DNA from 3 places in the Paenibacillus sp. Dod16 genome. Region 1 is predicted to be linked to each of the others. Evidence: riboswitches for the same ligand, from Rfam matches in the RefSeq annotation. Region 1 holds a riboswitch; each other region holds the start of a gene.
What was found. Region 1 has a riboswitch for ZMP and ZTP ahead of purT (phosphoribosylglycinamide formyltransferase 2). Riboswitches for the same ligand answer to the same signal wherever they lie in the genome.

Region 1 (6,361 bases):
TATTGGAGTGCCTTCTCCACAATGTCTTTGTACGCATGCTGCCTGGAGCTGGCAATATGCTTTCGTATGGTCAAACTAATGTCCTGCAGCCAGGCTTTAGCCTCCTGTAATCCGGAAAACTTAAAAATCTCCGCATGCAGCTGAAATCCTGAACCGAACAACGCCTCGATCTCAACCCCGGATTCTTTGGCCGATCGCAAGACGGCCGTTACAACCTCCAGAAGGTATACCTGAACGTCCTGAATGGTACATGAGGCGCCAATGAGTTCATCGAATATATGCGAAATGACTTCGGTCAATTCCTCTTCGGTTCCGAGCTTTAGACTGCGGATCAGCGCTTGCTCCTTTAATTCATCCAGACGAACCCCCTCCGGTCTCGGACGCTCGACATCATCGATGAAAATGACTTTCTCGGCACCCAGAATCAATCGGTAGTCGAGCGCCAGCAGCGCACCCTGATATGAAAGCTTCAGGTCTGTTAGATTCCCCACCTGTGAGCCCACGCCAATCGTAACCGGCAGCTTCAAATAATGAAGAATGCTTTTTAATAAACGGTCAAGTGTCACCTGCAGCTCGCTAAACCACGCTTCTTCCTCCCTCTCATCATTCGCAATCAGCAGCACAATGCTGTCCTGATATATGAATGCGCTTACAAGAGATGAGGGATCCAGAAGCTCCTTAGCGATGTTCAGCATGGCATGCAGCATTAAATCCAAGTCTCCAGAATGGCGTAGGGAGGCTGAGGACGTTTGCTCCTTATCAACAGAAGCGGGATATAAGGCCATAACCGCAGCAAGGTAACAACCTCCATTCAATGATAATTCGTAATTTCGAATCTTCTCCTCAATAATCGAGCGGGGTAATTTCCGGGTGAGCAGCGACGAAAGAAACGATTCCCGCAGCAATGGCAGGCTCGTGCGGTAATGCTCCTTCAACTGGCGCACATCCTCGCGCTCTGCAACCTCCAAATCGATCTTGCCCTTGATCTTCCTCAATAGCTCCATAAAGCTTTCGGCTGAGAAAGGTTTAAGCAAATACTCGTCCACGCTAAGCGTAATCGCTTGACGGGCATAATCAAATTCATCGTATCCGGTTAAGATCACGATTTTGCACAGCGGCTGAAACTCTCTGAGCCATGAGGCCAGCTGGAGCCCATCCTGAAACGGCATACTGATATCGGTAATGACAACATCCGGCTCCAATCGCTCCGCAAGCTCCACAGCCTCTCTCCCGTTCTCCGCCGTTCCCTCGATCGTGAATCCGCAGGCTTCCCACTGGATTTCCTGCACGAGTCCCTCTCTTACGTCGGCTTCATCGTCCACTAACAGCACTTTGTACAAGGCAACCCCTCCTGTTCTAATCTGTCAAATTAGTTAAAAGAATCTAATGTGATCTTACCGCGGCCCATCCAAATTTGGAATGCATCATTTACACGCTGTTTTGAGGCAAAAAAAAGAACGAATACATGGCTCTTGAACAACAGAGTGATTTCTGTTCGTTAAGTCATGATTCGTTCTGAACTCGATTGTATAAAATCCTTACGCCTGGGCCGGTATGGAGACGGGATTAGCAGGCGTGCCTAGCCTTTTAATGCTCAGGTAGTAGGCAATGCCGAGCGGGATGACGGCTCCGAGCCAAGCCAGCGGGTTCGCCAGGCTTGCGCCGAGGAACCCGATCTGCGCGGTCAGGAAGATGGCAGCCAATACCCGCATAATCAGTTCCATGATGCCGGCTACGGTTGGGATAAAGCTCTGTCCCAGTCCCTGCAGCGTGAAGCGGTAGATGAACAACAGCGACAGAAGCAAATAGGTGCTTCCGTTCGATAAGAAATACAGCCTGCTAAGGGACAGCAATTCTTCCTGTCCTTGACCGACAAAGAGGCTGACGGCTGCAGGACCCGCGAATATAACCAGCAACCCCACGGCGATGCTGAAAGATCCCGAGACCCATATACATTGTTTAACTCCAAGCTTGATTCGGTCTATGCGATTCGCACCGAAGTTCTGGGCCGCAAAAGTCGCCATCGTAATGCCAAAGGAACTCATGGGCTGCGTAGCGAGCATGTCAATCTTCTGAGCAGCAGTATATGCGGCTACGGCTGTTGCCCCAAGACCGTTAAGCGTAATCTGAAGAATGATGGCACCGATTGCAATGATGGAGGCTTGGAAGCCCATCGGGAAACCGACCCACATATGCCGGCGTATAAACGTCCAATCGATGGACCAATCAGCATTCTTGAATTGCAGAAGCGGAACTTTTTTATGAATGTATAACAAGCAGAGCAGGCAGGAGAACAGCTGCGATACCACCGTGGCAAGCCCTGCTCCGGCTACTCCCATCTTAAATACGAGAATAAATAACAGATCGAGTACGATATTCAGAATGCTTGCGACCACCAAGAATAGAAGCGGTGTCCGGCTGTCCCCAAGCGCTCTGAGCAGGTTCGCCAGCAGGTTGAACAGGACGGCTGCCCCAACACCCCAATTAATCACGATTAAGTACGAATAAGCATCATCCAAGATTTCTGCCGGCGTGTTCATCATGACGAGGACAGGCCTCGTGAATATGACACTCACAATGGTCAGAAAAACCGTGAATACAAGGCTAATCCATATACTCGTTCCCACGCTTTTGCGAACGCCCGCGATGTCCTTGGCGCCAAAACGCTGCGCCGTTATGATGGATAAACCTGCCGTCAAGCCTTGGGCAAAGCCAATAACAAAAAACAAAATACTGCCGGTCGAGCCAACGGCCGCTAGTGCGTTCACACCAATGGTGCGCCCAACGATCAGGGTATCCGCCATATTATAAAATTGTTGAAAAATATTTCCGATCAAAAGCGGGATCGTAAACATGATGATCAGCTTGATCGGACTTCCTTGCGTCATGTCTCTCATGTAGATTCTCCTATGCCGTCACTAAACGTTCCTCTATATTTTTATTAGATAATATAACGTAAAGCCTATAGAGCAGCACTTTGAAAACATTATAATGGGTGAGGGTCGTTTGTATTCTTGTGTATCTTATCATGAAAGAACATAAATTTCTGCATATTTATCATCAAAACCACTAACAAAACTAAGTCACTATGGTCAGAACGGCTCATACCGGATTTTGATCCGCGAAATCATTTCAATAAAAAAAAGATCAACCGGTAAATCGGTTGATCTTTTTTCATGAGATTATGGATGCACCACCCTAAGAATCGGTAATGATTAAGCTTCTTCAATAACAAGCTCATCCAAAGCCTGCTTCGCACGCGAACGCGCTTCCTCTACTGTGCCGGCGGTTGACAACGCAACTGCGACCCGTCTTCCAACCTTGGTCACCGGTTTCCCAAAAATGCGCAGCTGCGTATTCGGAACAGCCAGTGCTTGCTCGGCACCGGTAATTGTGTAGTTCTCCAGCTCTCGCGCAGCTTTCAGCGGACGGCTGGCTCCCGGCGTTATTAATTCGATCTCCGGGATTGGAAAACCAAGAATGGCACGGACGTGAAGCGCGAACTCAGATAAATTTTGCGTTACCAGGGTAACCAAGCCGGTATCATGCGGTCGCGGAGACACCTCGCTAAAATACACTTTATCCGCAGCAAGGAACAATTCAACACCAAACAATCCATATCCGCCAAGCTCGTCGGTAATCGTCCTTGCAATATATTTAGCTTCCTCCATTTGCTCATCGGACATGTTGTGCGGCTGCCAGGATTCGATATAGTCCCCGCTCTCCTGAATATGACCGATTGGCGCACAGAAGCTTGTTCCATTAACGGAGCGAACGGTCAGAAGCGTGATCTCTGACTGGAACGTAATGAATTCCTCAATGATCACTCTGCCGTTCTGCACGCGGCCGCCTTCCATCGCGATGTTCCAGCAGGACTCGATATCCCCTTCGCAGCGGCATACACTCTGGCCTTTGCCTGAGGAACTCATCAGCGGTTTAATTACGCACGGAAAACCCATGTCCAGAACAGCCCGTTTAAACTCCTCATAAGTATCGGCAAATCGATAGTCCGCAGTAGGCAGCCCCAATTCTTCGGAAGCTAACCGGCGAATCCCTTCACGATCCATCGTAAGCTTCGCAGCTCTGGCAGTAGGAATAACCCGGTACCCCTCTTCCTCCAGCCTAATCAGCTCCGAAGTAGCCAGCGCCTCGATTTCGGGTACGATCAGGTCCGGCTTCTCCAGCTCGATGATTGCGCGTAATTTCTCCCCATCCAGCATGTCGATGACATGGCTGTGATCGGCAACCTGCATGGCAGGAGCGTCGGCATAACGATCGACCGCTACGGTTTCAACACCCAGTCTCTGCGCCTCAATCACGACTTCTTTTCCCAGTTCTCCCGATCCTAGCAGCAGTATTTTCTTCGTTTTTAACATCGTTGTTTGATCCCCTTTTCGTAGTTTCAGAGACTTATAAAAAAGCAGAAAATAATAAAGAGGTAAGGGAAATAAGCTTCCCTTACCTCTGCCCAGGCGTACGGCCGTCGTCATCTATGTGCTCCCTCATGGTCCCCCATGCTACGCCAGTTACACATAAACCTATACATTGTTATTTAAATCATACTTAATCTTCCCGTTAATTGCAATATCACCGTAAGGCGACATTAGGATTTAGACTTCAGCATATCGATGGCATCCTTCAGCGATTGCGAAAGCCACTTCTTAGGGTGGATTTATCGCCAAAACGAGAAATTTCGTTATTGATCTATCGCTTTAAAGGATTGATGAATGATAGGGTCCAACATATAATATGGATAAATTCATTCCTGTCAGATATTTGAAAGGAGACTTGCTGTGCTGCCCTATTCCAACCCCAATCATGATTTTGCCTTTGAACAAGCCGTAATCGGAATGGCAATGATATCGCTTGATGGTTCGATTCTTAAGGTCAATTCGGCACTAAGTGATCTATTGGGATATTCACAGCAGGAGTTAACTGCCGGGGCGCCACAAGAAGATAGCAGCATTCGCGCCTTATTGAATCAAGTGGTTTGGAACGCAAGAGCCACTCAAGATCAACAGCAATCCATAACCCAGTTTGAATATGTTTACCACCATCCATCCGATCGTGAAGTATACCTCAGTGTACGTATCAGCGTTAAGGAGGAGCTGGCGCAGAATTTCCGTGGCTGCTTGGTACAGTTTGAAGATCGAACCTTGCTGAGACAACTTATGAAGCAGCTGGAGCTGAAGGAACAGAAGCTAAACGAGAAGGAAAATTCGTTTTTGCAGCTGTTGGAAGGACTCCCCTTATCCGTACTCATAACAAAAAAAGGCATTGTCCACTATGTTAATCCTGCCGCGCTCAGACTTGTTAATGCTGCGCATCCCCGTGACGTCCTCGGGATTTCAACCGACGTGGTAGTCGACGCATCGCACCATAACAAACTGATGAAACGCAGGGCAAAATATGCCGAGAGCGGAGAGATCGGAAGCGTCGATTATCTGATACGCTGTCTGGACGGGCAGGAGAAAATGGTCACGGGATTCACGTTGATCATAAATTATGAAGGCGAAAAAGCGGCGGTCGGAATCTTCAAGGACATCACAGAGCAGCAGATGGAAGAAGATCGCGTGATGCAATCCGAGAAGCTGACCACCGCCGGCCAGTTGGCCGCCGGCATTGCCCATGAAATTCGGAATCCCTTAACTTCGATTAACGGATTCGTAAAATTGCTGCGATCTGCGGAACGAAGCAACGAGCTCTATTTTGAAATCATTGAATCGGAGCTCAAACGCATCGAACTCATTGTCAATGAACTCCTGGTGCTCTCGAAACCGCAGAGCGTTCATGTCAGCGGACCCATCGACGTGTTTGCCATTATGGAACAGATCATTACCCTTATGAAGGTTCAAGCAGCCCTCAAAAATATCGAGATCATCCCTCATTATCCGATGGCACCGGTCTTCGTTCAGGGTGAAGTAAACCAGCTCAAGCAAGTGTTCATCAATCTGCTGAAAAATGCCATGGAAGCGATGAATCAAGGGGGAACCATTACCTTGGACATTTTGCACAACGCTCAAGAGGTTCGAATCATCGTGCAGGACGAAGGGATTGGCATGACGCAGGAACAAATCCAATCCCTGGGACAGCCCTTTGTTACGACCAAAGACACCGGGACGGGACTCGGACTGATGATTACCAAGAACATTATTCATAATCATGGCGGTACGATGAATGTAGAGAGCATACCCAATCATGGGACAACCTTTACGATCCATTTACCGGCTTTATAACGCATACATATTATCGGAATGGTGATGCCAGTTGATAACCGATGTAATAAAAGACTTCTCTGATTAGAAAAGGAACTTTGCTTCTCAGGCTCTGATACGCGCTCCGGGCTGCGGGCGAAGGATTG
Region 2 (6,361 bases), on a different contig from region 1:
TACACATTTTCCTCCTGGGTGCCTACCAGCTCCAGGGTACCGGCCTCAATGCCCTCCGGACGTTCGGTCGTATCCCGAAGCACCAGCGTCGGCACGCCGAATGACGGAGCTTCCTCCTGCATGCCGCCGGAATCCGTAATGATGAAATGCGTATGGGTGTAAATATTGTTCATATCCACGACATCCAGCGGATCAATTAGCTTGATGCGCGGGTGATCTCCCAGAATGCGATGAGCCGGCTCTTTAACAGCTGGGCTTGGATGTACAGGATATACGATGGCAATATCCTCAAATTCATCGGCAATGCGCTTTACGGCTTCAAATATTTGACGATGCGGCTCCCCTTGGGATTCGCGGCGGTGTGCCGTCATCAGGATCAAGCGTTTGCCCTTCGCCCAGTCCAGAACCGGATGGGTATAACCTTCGCGCACCGTGTACTGGAATACATCCGTAGCCGTGTTACCCGTTACATAAATGCGGGAATCCGGCTTGTTCTCCTTGCGGAGATTCTCGGCGGACCAGTCCGTCGGCGCAAAGTGAAGATCAGCAAGCACGCCGGTCAGCTGACGGTTCATCTCTTCCGGATAAGGATTCAGCTTGTTCCATGTGCGCAGACCCGCTTCCACATGGCCGACTTGAATCTGCTGCAGAAAGGCTGCATAGCTGGCCAGGAACGTTGTCAGCGTATCGCCGTGCACCAATACAATATCGGGCTTGGCTTCACGCAGAACAGGTTCAAGACCCTCCAGGACGCGCACGGTGATCTCGTTGAGCGTCTGACGGTCCTTCATGACATCCAAATCATAATCCGGAACAATCTTGAACACATCCAGCACCTGATCCAGCATTTGCCGATGCTGCGCAGTAACACAAACGACCGATTCGATATGCTCAGGGTGACGTTGAAGCTCTAGAATTAGCGGCGCCATCTTGATGGCTTCGGGGCGGACCCCAAATATCGTCATCACTTTCACTTTTGACATGTTTGAAAATACCCCTCTTTGCTTGTTTTCAAATATTCAAGACGTACGAGTGACTGGCTTGGCTCTTATTTCGTGCCGTACAGCCGATCCCCTGCATCACCAAGGCCCGGTACGATGTAACCATGGTCGTTAAGACCCTCATCGAGAGCAGCAACATAAATGTCCACGTCCGGGTGGGCATCATGGACAGCCTTCACACCTTCCGGTGCAGCCACGAGGTTCATCATCTTGATCTGGGTACAGCCGCGTTTCTTCAGCACGTCGATCGCAGCGATAGCGGATCCGCCCGTCGCGAGCATCGGATCAATGACGATCAATTCCCGTTCCGTCACATCGGTTGGAAGCTTCGTATAATATTCTACAGGCTGAAGCGTTTCGGGGTCACGGAACAATCCGACATGCCCTACCTTTGCCGCTGGAAGCAGCTTCACAACGCCGTCCAGCATGCCCAGACCGGCGCGCAGGATCGGAACCAAGCCGAGCATGCGGCCGGAAATGACTTTCCCTTGGGTTTCAGCTACCGGCGTCTGCACGGATATCGATTCAAGAGGAACCTCCCGCGTAATTTCATAAGCCATCAAAGTCGCGACTTCGTCTACCAATTCGCGAAAGTCTTTTGTGTTAGTCCGCATATCGCGGATAAATGTAAGTTTGTGTTGAATCAACGGGTGATCACAAATCACCAATTTTCCCATGTCTGGTCCCTCCGGTTTGAGTACAAATGTTATTTCAATATGGGCGTAAATATTTGTGAGCTCCATAAATCCTGTCTATTATATCATTCCCTCTAGTCAATTGACACCTGCACGAGTCATGTTTTATTCCATGAGTTTTTGACCTTATAACGGAATCGGATCTTCTTCTGCCCTGAACCTAGGTTTTCCATTCTCGCCTATATTGATGCTAACCGCGAAAGGACCTGACTGGGAAAATGAGAGCATAGCAATCTGGCCAGAATGTTCATAGCTCCTAAAAGGACCCCACCTGCATCAGGCGGGGTCCTTATATCATAGGCTTCTTACGCGAAGGAAACTGTGATTAATATTTCATTTCAGCATAGAGAGGATATTGATCGGTAAGCTCAGCCACCAAACGGCCTGCTTTTTCGAGCGTTGCCTCGTCTTTCGGCTGCTTCAATGTCATGGCGATAATTTTCGCGATGTTCACCATCGCTTGCTCATCCATACCGCGGGAAGTAACCGCAGGGGTACCAATACGGATACCGCTCGTTACGAACGGGCTGGTCGGATCAAACGGGATGGCATTCTTGTTCACGGTAATCCCGATCGAGTCCAGAACCTTCTCCGCGTCTTTGCCGGTGATGTCCAGATTACGGGTATCCACCAGCATCAGGTGGTTATCGGTTCCGCCGGAAACGATGTTCAGGCCTTCCTCGATCAGGGTATCGGCCAGCACTTTCGCGTTCTTCACGACATTCTCTGCATACGTCTTGAAAGACGGATCCAAGGCTTCGCCAAGCGCAACGGCTTTGGAAGCAATCACATGCATGAGCGGGCCGCCTTGGGAGCCGGGGAATACCGCTTTATCGATCGCTTGCGCCCAAGCCTTTTTGCACAGAATCATACCGCCGCGAGGTCCGCGAAGCGTCTTATGCGTCGTTGTCGTTACAAAATGGGCATGCGGAACCGGATTCGGATGAAGACCTGCCGCAACGAGTCCTGCAATATGAGCAATGTCGACCATGAACAACGCGCCTACGTCATTGGCGATGGCAGCCAGCTTTTCAAAATCAATAATGCGAGGATAGGCACTTGCACCCGCCACGATCAGACGAGGGCGATGCTTGAATGCCGCTTTGCGGACTTCGTCGTAATCGATAAGGAACGTGTCTTCTTGCACGCCGTAGGCAACGAAATTGTACAGAAGGCCGGAAGCGTTAACCGGGCTTCCGTGAGTCAAATGGCCGCCATGGGCCAGGTTCATGCCGAGCACGGTATCTCCAGGCTTCAAGGCCGCCAAATATACCGCCATGTTCGCTTGGGCACCGGAGTGCGGCTGAACGTTGGCATGCTCGGCTCCGAACAATTCTTTGGCGCGGTCACGGGCGATATCTTCCACGATATCCACACGCTCACAGCCACCGTAATAGCGTTTGCCAGGGTAGCCTTCCGCATATTTATTCGTCAGCACCGTCCCCATTGCTTCCATAACCGCTTCGCTGACAATATTCTCAGAGGCAATCAGCTCAATGTTGCTGCGTTGACGCTTCAGCTCCAAATCCATCGCTTCCAATACAGCCGGGTCACTCTTCCGCAAATGTTCCATCATGTTCATATCCTCCCATAATCCATCGTTATTTTTTCTTGCAAACTTAAAACTACAAGTTGTCATCATTGAAAAAGCGAGTTCTCATTCGAATCAATCGCACAGCGTGGAATCATCCCTCTGCTCGAGTCGGTACACCGCACGTTCTCCGCCGATCAGCTTGGGGCGGGTATAAGCCGCAGTTACGCGCGCCTCCCCGATATAACGCTCGGTCGGCCGGAATGGAACCGCCACTCTCCGCAAATGCATGCCGATCAGCGTCTCGCCGATATCGACACCCGCATGGGCTTCAATCGATTCCGCAAGGCAGGGCTCCTTCATGCTGCGGTAAGCTGCAGAAGCCATCGACCCGCCCGCACCCGGAATGGGAACTGCCGCCACTTCCGTCAAGCCCAGCCGCTCGAGCAGCTCGCGTTCCATGACAAGCGCACGGTTCAGATGCTCACAGCATTGATAGGCCACCGCGAAACCGAATTCCGCTTGAACCGCGGCAATGCCCTGGAGAAGCTGCTGCGCCGTTTCAAGAGCGCCGCCCGTACCGATTCGGCGTCCAACCACTTCACTGGTGCTGGCTCCGATGACCAGCACTTTACCCGGGCCTAAATCGGCCGCTTCGGCCAGTTCGCGGACAATACGCGCTGTCTGTTCGTTCAAGGAAACCTTGGAGATATCCGTCATGTCACAGTCCTCCCGATGATTTTTTCACAGAAGATGCTTCAATCCCATATCACGATAGCCGCAGCTGTATTACGCGTTCACTTATCGCGATTCATTCTTCAGGTAACGCTCCTCGATGGCCTTGATCTTGTTCACGCGGCCGACATGGCGCTCGCCATGACTGAAATCCGTCGTCAGCCATGCGCTGACGATTTCGGCAGCAAGTCCGGGACCGACGACACGCTCACCCAGCGCAATCACGTTGCTGTCGTTATGCTCGCGCGTCGCTTTAGCTGAGAACACATCATGTGTCAGCGCGCAGCGAATGCCCGGCACCTTGTTGGCCGCAATGCTCATGCCGATCCCCGTACCGCAGATCAGAATGCCGCGGTCCGCTTCACCCGAGACGACCTTCTCGCACACCGGAAGGGCATAATCGGGATAATCCACGGAGTCGGAACAGCCGCAGCCCAGATCCTCCACCTCGTGTCCAAGACCCCGAATGACTCCCACGATTTCCTCTTTCAGACGAATGCCGGCATGATCCGTACCCAATGCAATTTTCATCTATGAAAAACCCCCTCGTATGTTCGCTTTTGCGTTTTAGCTTGTTTCATTATAACCCAAATCGGGCGCAAAAGACGAAAAAAGAGCAGTCGGCGCACGTATTGTGCTCCAAATGCTCTTTGCCCAGGCGACCGGCCGTATATTCCGATGCTCCATCGTGGTTTCATCCACTTCGTCGCCAGTTACACCGGATCATTTGTTTTTCAACTTCATCTTAAAGCAATACCATGCGAAAGGCAAGTGGCTTTTTAGCCCAATGGCAGGCTTTATATCTCTAAAAGCTAGACTTAATTATGTCGATCCGCTTCCAGCTTGTCCAAAAGACGGAACAACGCTGTCCGTATCTCTGCGGCCGTCGCTTCATATTCCTCCCGCGAGCCTCCGAAAGGATCGGAGATATCGAAGCTCGGGATGCGCTGACGCAGCTCGATCAGACGCTCCCGGTCACGGTCGCTGACATCGTGGCCCAGAGATCTGGCCAGCTCAAGCGCTGCATACAGACTATCCTGCTCCCGCAGATCGTCCAGCACCCGGCGGTCATCCTCAACAAACTCTTTCAGCGTGTGCATCTTGTCTGCGGCGTGCGGGAACTGCCTTATAGCATACTGCTTATGCGACTGGGTCAGCGTCAGAATCAGATCCGCCCATTCCACCAGGTTCGCGGTCAACGGCTTGGACACCAAGCGTTCCTGGATATCCTGGTCTCGCAGGATGGATTCCGCATGATGGGACACCGGCATTCCGTCCACGGCCGAGACGCCGGCGGACTTCGTTTCCAGCGGAATGCCCCGTTGTTTGGCAAGCTTGCGCAGCATGCCTTCCGCCATTGGACTGCGGCAGGTATTTCCCGTGCAGACAAACAGTATATTTTTCACGGTCCGTTCCTCCCGTTCGTAGGTTCTTTGGGGCTATTGTAACAAATATTGCGTCAAAAAATAAACATGGTGCCAAAGATAACCAAAATCAGTCCGCCCAGCATTTCACCGTACTCCCCCAGCTTATTGCTTACCTGACGGCCAAGCAGCAAACCGAGAATGGACAGCAAACCGCCCACGACCCCGAAGGAAATTACGATTAACAGCACATCATCCACAAACATTCCGAGCGAAACGCCTACCGAGAAGGAGTCGATGCTGACGCTAAACGAAAACAGCAGCATGCCTAAAAATGCGGTAGGATGTATTCGCTGCCCTTCTCCGCCCCGCAGGGCGTTATACATCATATGCCCGCCCAGTAAAAGCAGCAGCCCGCCGGCAGCAAGCCCTGTGACGTGGCCCAGTAACATGCCAACGTAGCGGCCGGCAAATAAGCCCAGCAGCGGCATCAGCATGTGAAACAACGCGATCATGAAGCTGATGCCCAGCATATGGCCTAAGCGCATACCGCCTCTCATTCCAACTCCGATTCCAAGCGAAAATGCGTCTAGCCCGAGTGCAATTGCCATCAGCAGAATCGCCGCAAGCTGTCCCGATTGGACAGACGCCTCCAGCATGCCCATTCCCCCAAGTCCCATGGTCTTGTACACCATATGCGGACAAGGGGTAAATGATGCCAACAGCGTTCATGCGGCTGCTTTAATTCACGTCGATGATGTGGTGTCCCGCGGCCTTCAGCAGCCGGTTCATGACGGCTGCTCCGAGGCCCTGCTCCGGGCACGCTTCGGCCAGGATGAAGGTTGCGCCTTCGTCATCGAACCGGCGCAGGCCGGCGTACAGCCGGCGGGCCGCTTCCTCCGGCGCGGCCAGGCTGCCGAGCGAGACGGCAACGTCCGCGCGGTAGTGACCGATGCGCTCGTCGAACGACAGCACGCCGGTCACCTCCCCGCGCCGGGCAGCCGCCTCAAGCTCGGCCGCGATGCGTGCCGACAC
Region 3 (6,361 bases), 180 kb from region 1:
GAACATCCTTATGCTGCTGTCCTAACAGGATGACAGGGATGCCGATCTCTTGAATCGCGGCAAGATGGGTATCCGTCACTTGAGTCGCAAATAAAATAATGCCAGATATTTTTTGCCTGGCGAGATCATACAGCGCTTCAATCTCCCTGGATAAGTCCTGGCTTGCATTGATAATAAGAAGCTGATAACCGTGTTTCCTTAATTCTTCATCCATGCCGGCAACGGTCTGCGATGCTGAGAATGAATCCAGACGCGGTACAATGGTGCCGATCATGCTGGTTTTCTTCGCTTTCAAGCTCTGTGCAAACGAATTCGGAATATAACCGGTTTCCTGAATGACCAGCTCAATTTTTTGGCGTGTTGCATTGCTGACGGAACCTCCGTTTAAGAAACGGGAGACCGTGCTTTTGGCAACCCCGGCTTTTTTGGCAATATCTGCAATCGTGTTCTTCATTCGGTGCTCCCGGGAGCCGCTTGCGGCGCTGCAACGAACAGATGGTCCTCCACAGCTCCTAGTTGGGCAGCACAATGGATCCTGTTTCGTTTGTGCATGAATCTCTCCCCTTCGTTTTCGCTTTTTCCTAACTATACCATGACGTCCAGGCATCCGTGAAATGGAGACTCCAAGCCTATTATGGCAGGAGCCATATCTTTTCCAAGCTCCAGAACTCTTATTAGGAATGAACCGATTCGAAGGGGATTTATTCATGGGCGCATCTTAATTCATATGCAAATGGTCTGTGGCTTTCCTTTAGTCTTGCACGGTTCGCTCGGCCGATTCGACGGTATGCTTCAGCAATGTAGCAATCGTAACGGGGCCGACACCTGCCGGTACCGGTGTAATCGCAGATGCCACCTTCGCGCAGGCTTCATAATCGCAGTCGCCGATATTCCCTTTATTGTAGCCGGCATCCAATACAACGGCACCCGGCTTAATCCAGCTCCCTTGAATGAAATTAGGTTTGCCTACGGCCGCAACCACGATATCCGCCTGGGACACAAGCTCCCCGAGGTTCCTCGTTCTCGAGTGGCAGATCGTAACGGTAGCATTGCGATTGAGCAGCATCATCGATACCGGCTTACCCAGAATCGGACTGCGTCCGACCACCACGGCATGCTTCCCTTCGATCGGCAGATCATAATAATCCATAATCGAAATAATCGCGGCAGGCGTACAAGACGGATAATCGGCAAAACCAAACGCATTTTGCGAGAAACCGAGCGTGGTTACTCCATCCACGTCTTTTTCAATGGCTATGGCATCAAAAGCCGCCCGTTCATCGATATGATGCGGCACCGGATGCTGCAGCAGAATACCGTGGACATTCGGATCCTCGTTCAGCTCTTGTATCGCGGCGATCAGCTCCTCAGTCGAGGTCGATGTCTCCAGCACCACTTTCTTGGATATGATGCCAAGCCGCTCGCAAGCATTTCCCTTCATCCGCACATAGGTCGCAGAAGCAGGATCATCGCCAACCAGAATCGTTGCCAGACAAGGCGTTATCCCGTGCTGCTTCAATTCCTGTACCTTCACCGCCAGCTTTGCCTTAATATCATCGGATACCTTTTTTCCATCCAAAATTACGGGTTCCTTACTCATGCTAATCCGCTCCTTCGCCATTGTATTAAAAACATAAAGAGGCAAGGCGACTGATCGTCTCCTTACCTCTTGCCCAGGCGTACGGCATATGATCCTATGTGCTCCCTCTTGGTACCCCAAGCTACGCCAGTAACACACAGATAACTTTTTTTTAAATATACCACGACTTTGCACTTCGCGCTACCGATCATGAAGTTGACATATTAAATCGTAATCTTTTTGATTAATTTACAAGAATCTAGTATGTTGCCGATGGTACAAGCATAGAATGTCCTAAGAACAATTCGCTCCAGGAGGCCTGAATGAAATATCCGGTAATCTTCAAAATGCTGCCCTTCATGATTCCGCTTGTCTTCGTGATACCGGTCTTGACGATATGGCTGCAGAACGATTCAAGTCTAATATCAAGCCGTGATATACAGCAGGTAAAAACGGTTTTTACGGGCATTTTCCTTGAGGCGCTTCCTTTTGTGCTGCTTGGAGTGCTGCTGTCGTCCCTTCTTCAGCTGTTCGTTAAAGAACAGTGGGTGCGTCGGATCACGCCCAAAAATCCGGTCATCGGCGTCCTGTTCGCTTCCATGCTGGGGATCGTGTTTCCCATCTGTGAATGCGGGATGATCCCGGTCGTTCGAAGGCTGATGCTCAAGGGGATGCCTGCCTACATCGCTGTAACCTTTATTCTCAGCGGACCTATCCTGAACCCCATTGTGTTCGCTGCAACGACCATGGCCTTCCATTCGCATCCCGAAGTGACGATCGGCCGGATGGGACTGGCTTTTGCAGTCGCGGTAACGGTAGGTTTGCTTGTCTATGTTTTTTCAAGGAACAACCCGCTCAAGCGTTCCTTACAAGAGTTTTCCGAACAAGATTCCGCCGTTGGTGAACGCAAGCTGCACGAGCATCCCAAAACCTGGAGAAGCCTGTTTGTCCACGCCGGAGACGAATTGCTCGAAATGGGCAAATACCTGGTTCTTGGCGCATTCCTGACAGCCTGCATCCAATCCTTCATTCCTAGAGAAGAGCTGCTGGCATTGGGGAACGGTCCCACCGCATCTTACCTGTTCATGATGGGGTCCGTAGGTCCGCTCGTATCCTTCCTCGTGCTCGGCCCGATGCTGGATTTCAAAAGCTTGCTCATGCTGTCGACTACCTTTAAGACCAAATTCGTGATCGGTTTAAGCCTGCTGGTGATGACGCTTGTCTTCATCGGCTCTGTAGCCGTCAACGCTCTTTTGGGTGGATAGCTGCCTAAGGATGAAAGATTGACGAAAAACCAAACGAGATTACCGGGACCGTTTAGGATCAACAGGTATCCGCTTGAGATTGGAGGTGATTGGGAGGATGAAGTCCAGTTTGAGGATACGGATTCACTATACGCTCCGGTCGCTGCTTGTTGCGGCTCTCGCCGCTTATATCATGCATCTGAATGCTTCAGATTCGCTCGAGTATTACCTTGCGCCTCATATGCAGACCCTGCTGCTTCTCTGCCCGGTTCCGTTGTTGTTCATTGCATTCGGGATGATGTGGCATTCCCTTGCGGGCGATTCCGGAGAGGTGTGTGATTGCGAGCGTCCCCTGCCTACCGGCCTTGTCAAAAACGTAACGGTATACGGGTTATTCACGGTGCCGCTGCTGTTTGGCCTGCTCCTGCCGGACCAAGCCCTGGGCAGCGATATGGCAGCCAAAAAAGGAATGATCTACACCTATCCGAATCCCGATGTACGGCGTAAAACCGATGACCGCAACACGTCCGCCTTTTTAGGCACGGATAAGCAATTACCCGGCATGGATCAAGGAGCAGAAGAAAATATTGCTCTGAACGAACGATTCGTTGCCAAGGACATCTATAGTGTGGAGTTTGCAGAGCTTGCCAAGCGCTTATATACGCTGCCCGTCATTAAGGTGGAACCGGACATTTTCTCGGAAACCGTCGGGGCCATGGATATGTACAAAGAGCATTTTCAAGGAAAAACCATCTCGGTGCAAGGTTTCGTCTTCCGCGACGGACAGATGAATGAGGATACCTTTGCCGTCAGCCGATTCCTCGTGATGTGCTGCACGGCAGACGCCGTACCGTTCGGGGTTCTTGTGCGCGGCACGAATGCTGCGTCGTTCGCTGATGATACGTGGGTCCAGATTGATGGCACGATCCAGGTCGCCACCTTGAAAGGTAAAGAGACTCTGCAAATTCAAGCGGAGCAGATTCAGCCGATCGAGCAGCCGGCATCCCCTTACATTTTCACGAATCCGGACTCCGTCGCGGAGTTTGACGAGCTGTATTCGAATGATAACGAGACCAAGGAGGAGATCAATTAATGAACAAGATACCCGTTGTATTGATTAGCGGATTTTTGGGAAGCGGCAAAACCACGCTGCTGCTCAGACTGCTGGAATATGCCGCCAAGCGGCAGTGGAGAACCGCCGTGCTTATGAATGAGATGGGCGAACAAGATGTGGATGGCGATACGGTTTCCGGCCAAATCCCCGATCTTCCGATTGAGAAGCTGCTCGACGGATGCATCTGCTGCACCAGGCGAGACGAGCTGGGTCAAGCATTACAAACCCTGTTAGATCAGAAGCCGGATCTCATATTCATCGAAACGACCGGCGTGGCGAATCCTGAACAGATTCTTGAGGATCTGCAGGATCCGTCCCTGGCTGATCGAATCTCAATCCAGCGCAAAATTGCCTTGGCCGACTGCAGCAAATTTCTCGAGTACAACAGCTTCTTTGCATCCAGTCGTGAGCTGGTGCGTACCCTGCGGGGACAAATCAGCTTCGCGGATATGATCATCCTTAATAAGGCGGGGGACTGCGACGATAAACAGATCAACAAAGTCATGACCTCCATTAGAAAAATAAACACGACGGCAAGTCTGTCCGTAACCGACTATAGCCGTTTGGATGAGAATGAAGTGTTTTCGACGCTTCAGCATCAGCTTGAGCCCTCTAATGACCCGAGCCATTCGTTTCCAACATCGCAATGGAAGCCAGAAGATCTTGCGGATCGTACGCAAGACAAAGCGTTGACTGATGATCACAGCAAGCATGCGCACCACCAGCCAGAGAGATCTGCCAATGACCATCATAGCCATCTGCACGGAGAAGAGTCCGGACACAGCAGCACATCCTTCACGGGCATGGATACCTTGACCTTATCTGCTCCATCCCCCTTCCCGCTTCAGTTGAGCGTGATCGAAACTTTTCTCTCTGCACTTGGCCCCAGCCTGATTCGGGCAAAAGGTTACATCCATCTCTCGACGGGTCCCTCTCTAGTTCAGTGGGCGGGTTCAGAGCTTGAATGTAAGCCAAGCACGCTGCAGCTGAAACGCGGATATCTTACGCTGATTGGCCATCGTCTGGATAAAAATCGCATGGTTCAGGAGTGGGAAGGCTTGCTCAGTGGCGTGGTGCAATGACAGCTGGATGGATGGTTAGATAGACGGAGATATAGAAAAGGAGATCCTCGCAGGATCTCCTTTTTCGATATCATTCTGATTAGTCCCTGGGATAATTCACTTCCATAATGTCCATAAAAGGAACCTTCGTAATGACGCCATTCTCTTTCATGTGCACCTTCCCTGTGCGGGAGTCCATTTGATCGATTTGTCCGCGGACTGCCTCTTCCCATCCCCAGACTGTCAGTACGATGACCGATTCCTCCTGGTAAGCTTCCGTAAGCTGATTTCCGAGCTCTTCCAGTACAAACTCATCTCTAGTGGGTCTCTTTGGAACTTTTGCTTTTGCCATAACCTTGTCCTCCTGATTTATGTTGTTCATGCATTAGCATTACATTCTCCATGAAAACAAATCTTTCCTCAAACCTATGAATTAGGAATCTACTTCCTATTATACATGAAATCCGATTCAGTTTTTTATGCAAAAGACTTGATTTTCAGAAAACAAAGGTATATGATTGACCCATCAAACATTGATGAGTCAATGAATTAAAGGGGGTCTTTATAATCGCTACGTGCCATACGGAAGACCTGCTGTACTTGCTGATGCATTTAAACAAGCATATTTCGACCCGGTTTGAACGATGTGCTGGAGTTAGTCCCAATCGGCTCGAACTCCTATGCAAACTGACGGGGGGCCAAATTAGCCAATCGGATTTGCAGAAGGCAGTGTCTATTGATCCAGCTGCGGTGACCCGTCATGTTCAGCAGTTGGAAGCGGAAGGAATACTTCTCCGAACCAGATGTGAGAATGACAACCGGATTACGTTGGTTCAGCTAACCGAAGTGGGCAAAAGTAAAGTAGCAGCGTTTAAGGCAGAGAAAGATCGCTTTATGGAGGAACTGCAGGCAGACCTTACGGAATCAGAACGACTTGCGTTTGTTCAAACTCTACAGAAGCTGAACAGCCAGATTCAACAAATGAAAGAACCAAGTAAGACCAATTAACTTATAGAGATTAAAGGAGAGAATATCATGACTGTAACTTCCCTAAACAATAATTATAAAGAAATTATTACTTCCCGTCGCTCTGTGCGGGTATACGACCCATCGGTCAAAATCAGCCGTGAAGAAATGACTGAAATTTTGGAAGAAGCGACTTTGGCTCCGTCATCCGTTAATCTTCAGCCTTGGAGATTTCTTGTCGTTGATAGCCCAGAAGGTAAAGCGACGCTTGAAGAGCTTGCACCAGGGAACAAAACGCAAGTTTCAACTTCTTCCGCAGTCATTGCTGTATTTGGAGATATGAACGCATTCGACAATGCAGATGAAATTATGGGTAGCGCTGTGGAACGCGGTTATC

Region 2: it holds a riboswitch for ZMP and ZTP, as region 1 does, so the genes downstream of both, rpiB (ribose 5-phosphate isomerase B) here and purT (phosphoribosylglycinamide formyltransferase 2) in region 1, are expected to answer to the same signal.
Region 3: it holds a riboswitch for ZMP and ZTP, as region 1 does, so the genes downstream of both, ACPV3A_RS20445 (bifunctional 5,10-methylenetetrahydrofolate dehydrogenase/5,10-methenyltetrahydrofolate cyclohydrolase) here and purT (phosphoribosylglycinamide formyltransferase 2) in region 1, are expected to answer to the same signal.

What each region holds. Positions count from the first base shown of each region.
Region 1 is NZ_JBNDYG010000028.1:27,431-33,791, forward strand. It holds gene ACPV3A_RS19580 (response regulator) at 1-1,340, opposite strand, end outside; gene ACPV3A_RS19585 (MATE family efflux transporter) at 1,539-2,897, opposite strand; gene purT (phosphoribosylglycinamide formyltransferase 2) at 3,216-4,376, opposite strand; ZMP/ZTP riboswitch at 4,460-4,540, opposite strand; gene ACPV3A_RS19595 (ATP-binding protein) at 4,794-6,236, shown strand; gene ACPV3A_RS19600 (YdcF family protein) at 6,247-6,361, opposite strand, start outside.
Region 2 is NZ_JBNDYG010000001.1:170,036-176,396, reverse strand. It holds gene wecB (non-hydrolyzing UDP-N-acetylglucosamine 2-epimerase) at 1-983, opposite strand, end outside; gene upp (uracil phosphoribosyltransferase) at 1,049-1,678, opposite strand; gene glyA (serine hydroxymethyltransferase) at 2,022-3,272, opposite strand; gene ACPV3A_RS00730 (TIGR01440 family protein) at 3,363-3,947, opposite strand; gene rpiB (ribose 5-phosphate isomerase B) at 4,029-4,493, opposite strand; ZMP/ZTP riboswitch at 4,608-4,689, opposite strand; gene ACPV3A_RS00720 (low molecular weight protein arginine phosphatase) at 4,781-5,368, opposite strand; gene ACPV3A_RS00715 (manganese efflux pump MntP family protein) at 5,422-5,985, opposite strand; gene ACPV3A_RS00710 (L-threonylcarbamoyladenylate synthase) at 6,068-6,361, opposite strand, start outside.
Region 3 is NZ_JBNDYG010000028.1:206,397-212,757, forward strand. It holds gene ACPV3A_RS20440 (LacI family DNA-binding transcriptional regulator) at 1-454, opposite strand, end outside; gene ACPV3A_RS20445 (bifunctional 5,10-methylenetetrahydrofolate dehydrogenase/5,10-methenyltetrahydrofolate cyclohydrolase) at 752-1,600, opposite strand; ZMP/ZTP riboswitch at 1,665-1,744, opposite strand; gene ACPV3A_RS20450 (permease) at 1,903-2,844, shown strand; gene ACPV3A_RS20455 (TIGR03943 family putative permease subunit) at 2,942-3,916, shown strand; gene ACPV3A_RS20460 (CobW family GTP-binding protein) at 3,916-5,019, shown strand; gene ACPV3A_RS20465 (YolD-like family protein) at 5,099-5,350, opposite strand; gene ACPV3A_RS20470 (MarR family winged helix-turn-helix transcriptional regulator) at 5,605-6,006, shown strand; gene ACPV3A_RS20475 (nitroreductase family protein) at 6,034-6,361, shown strand, end outside.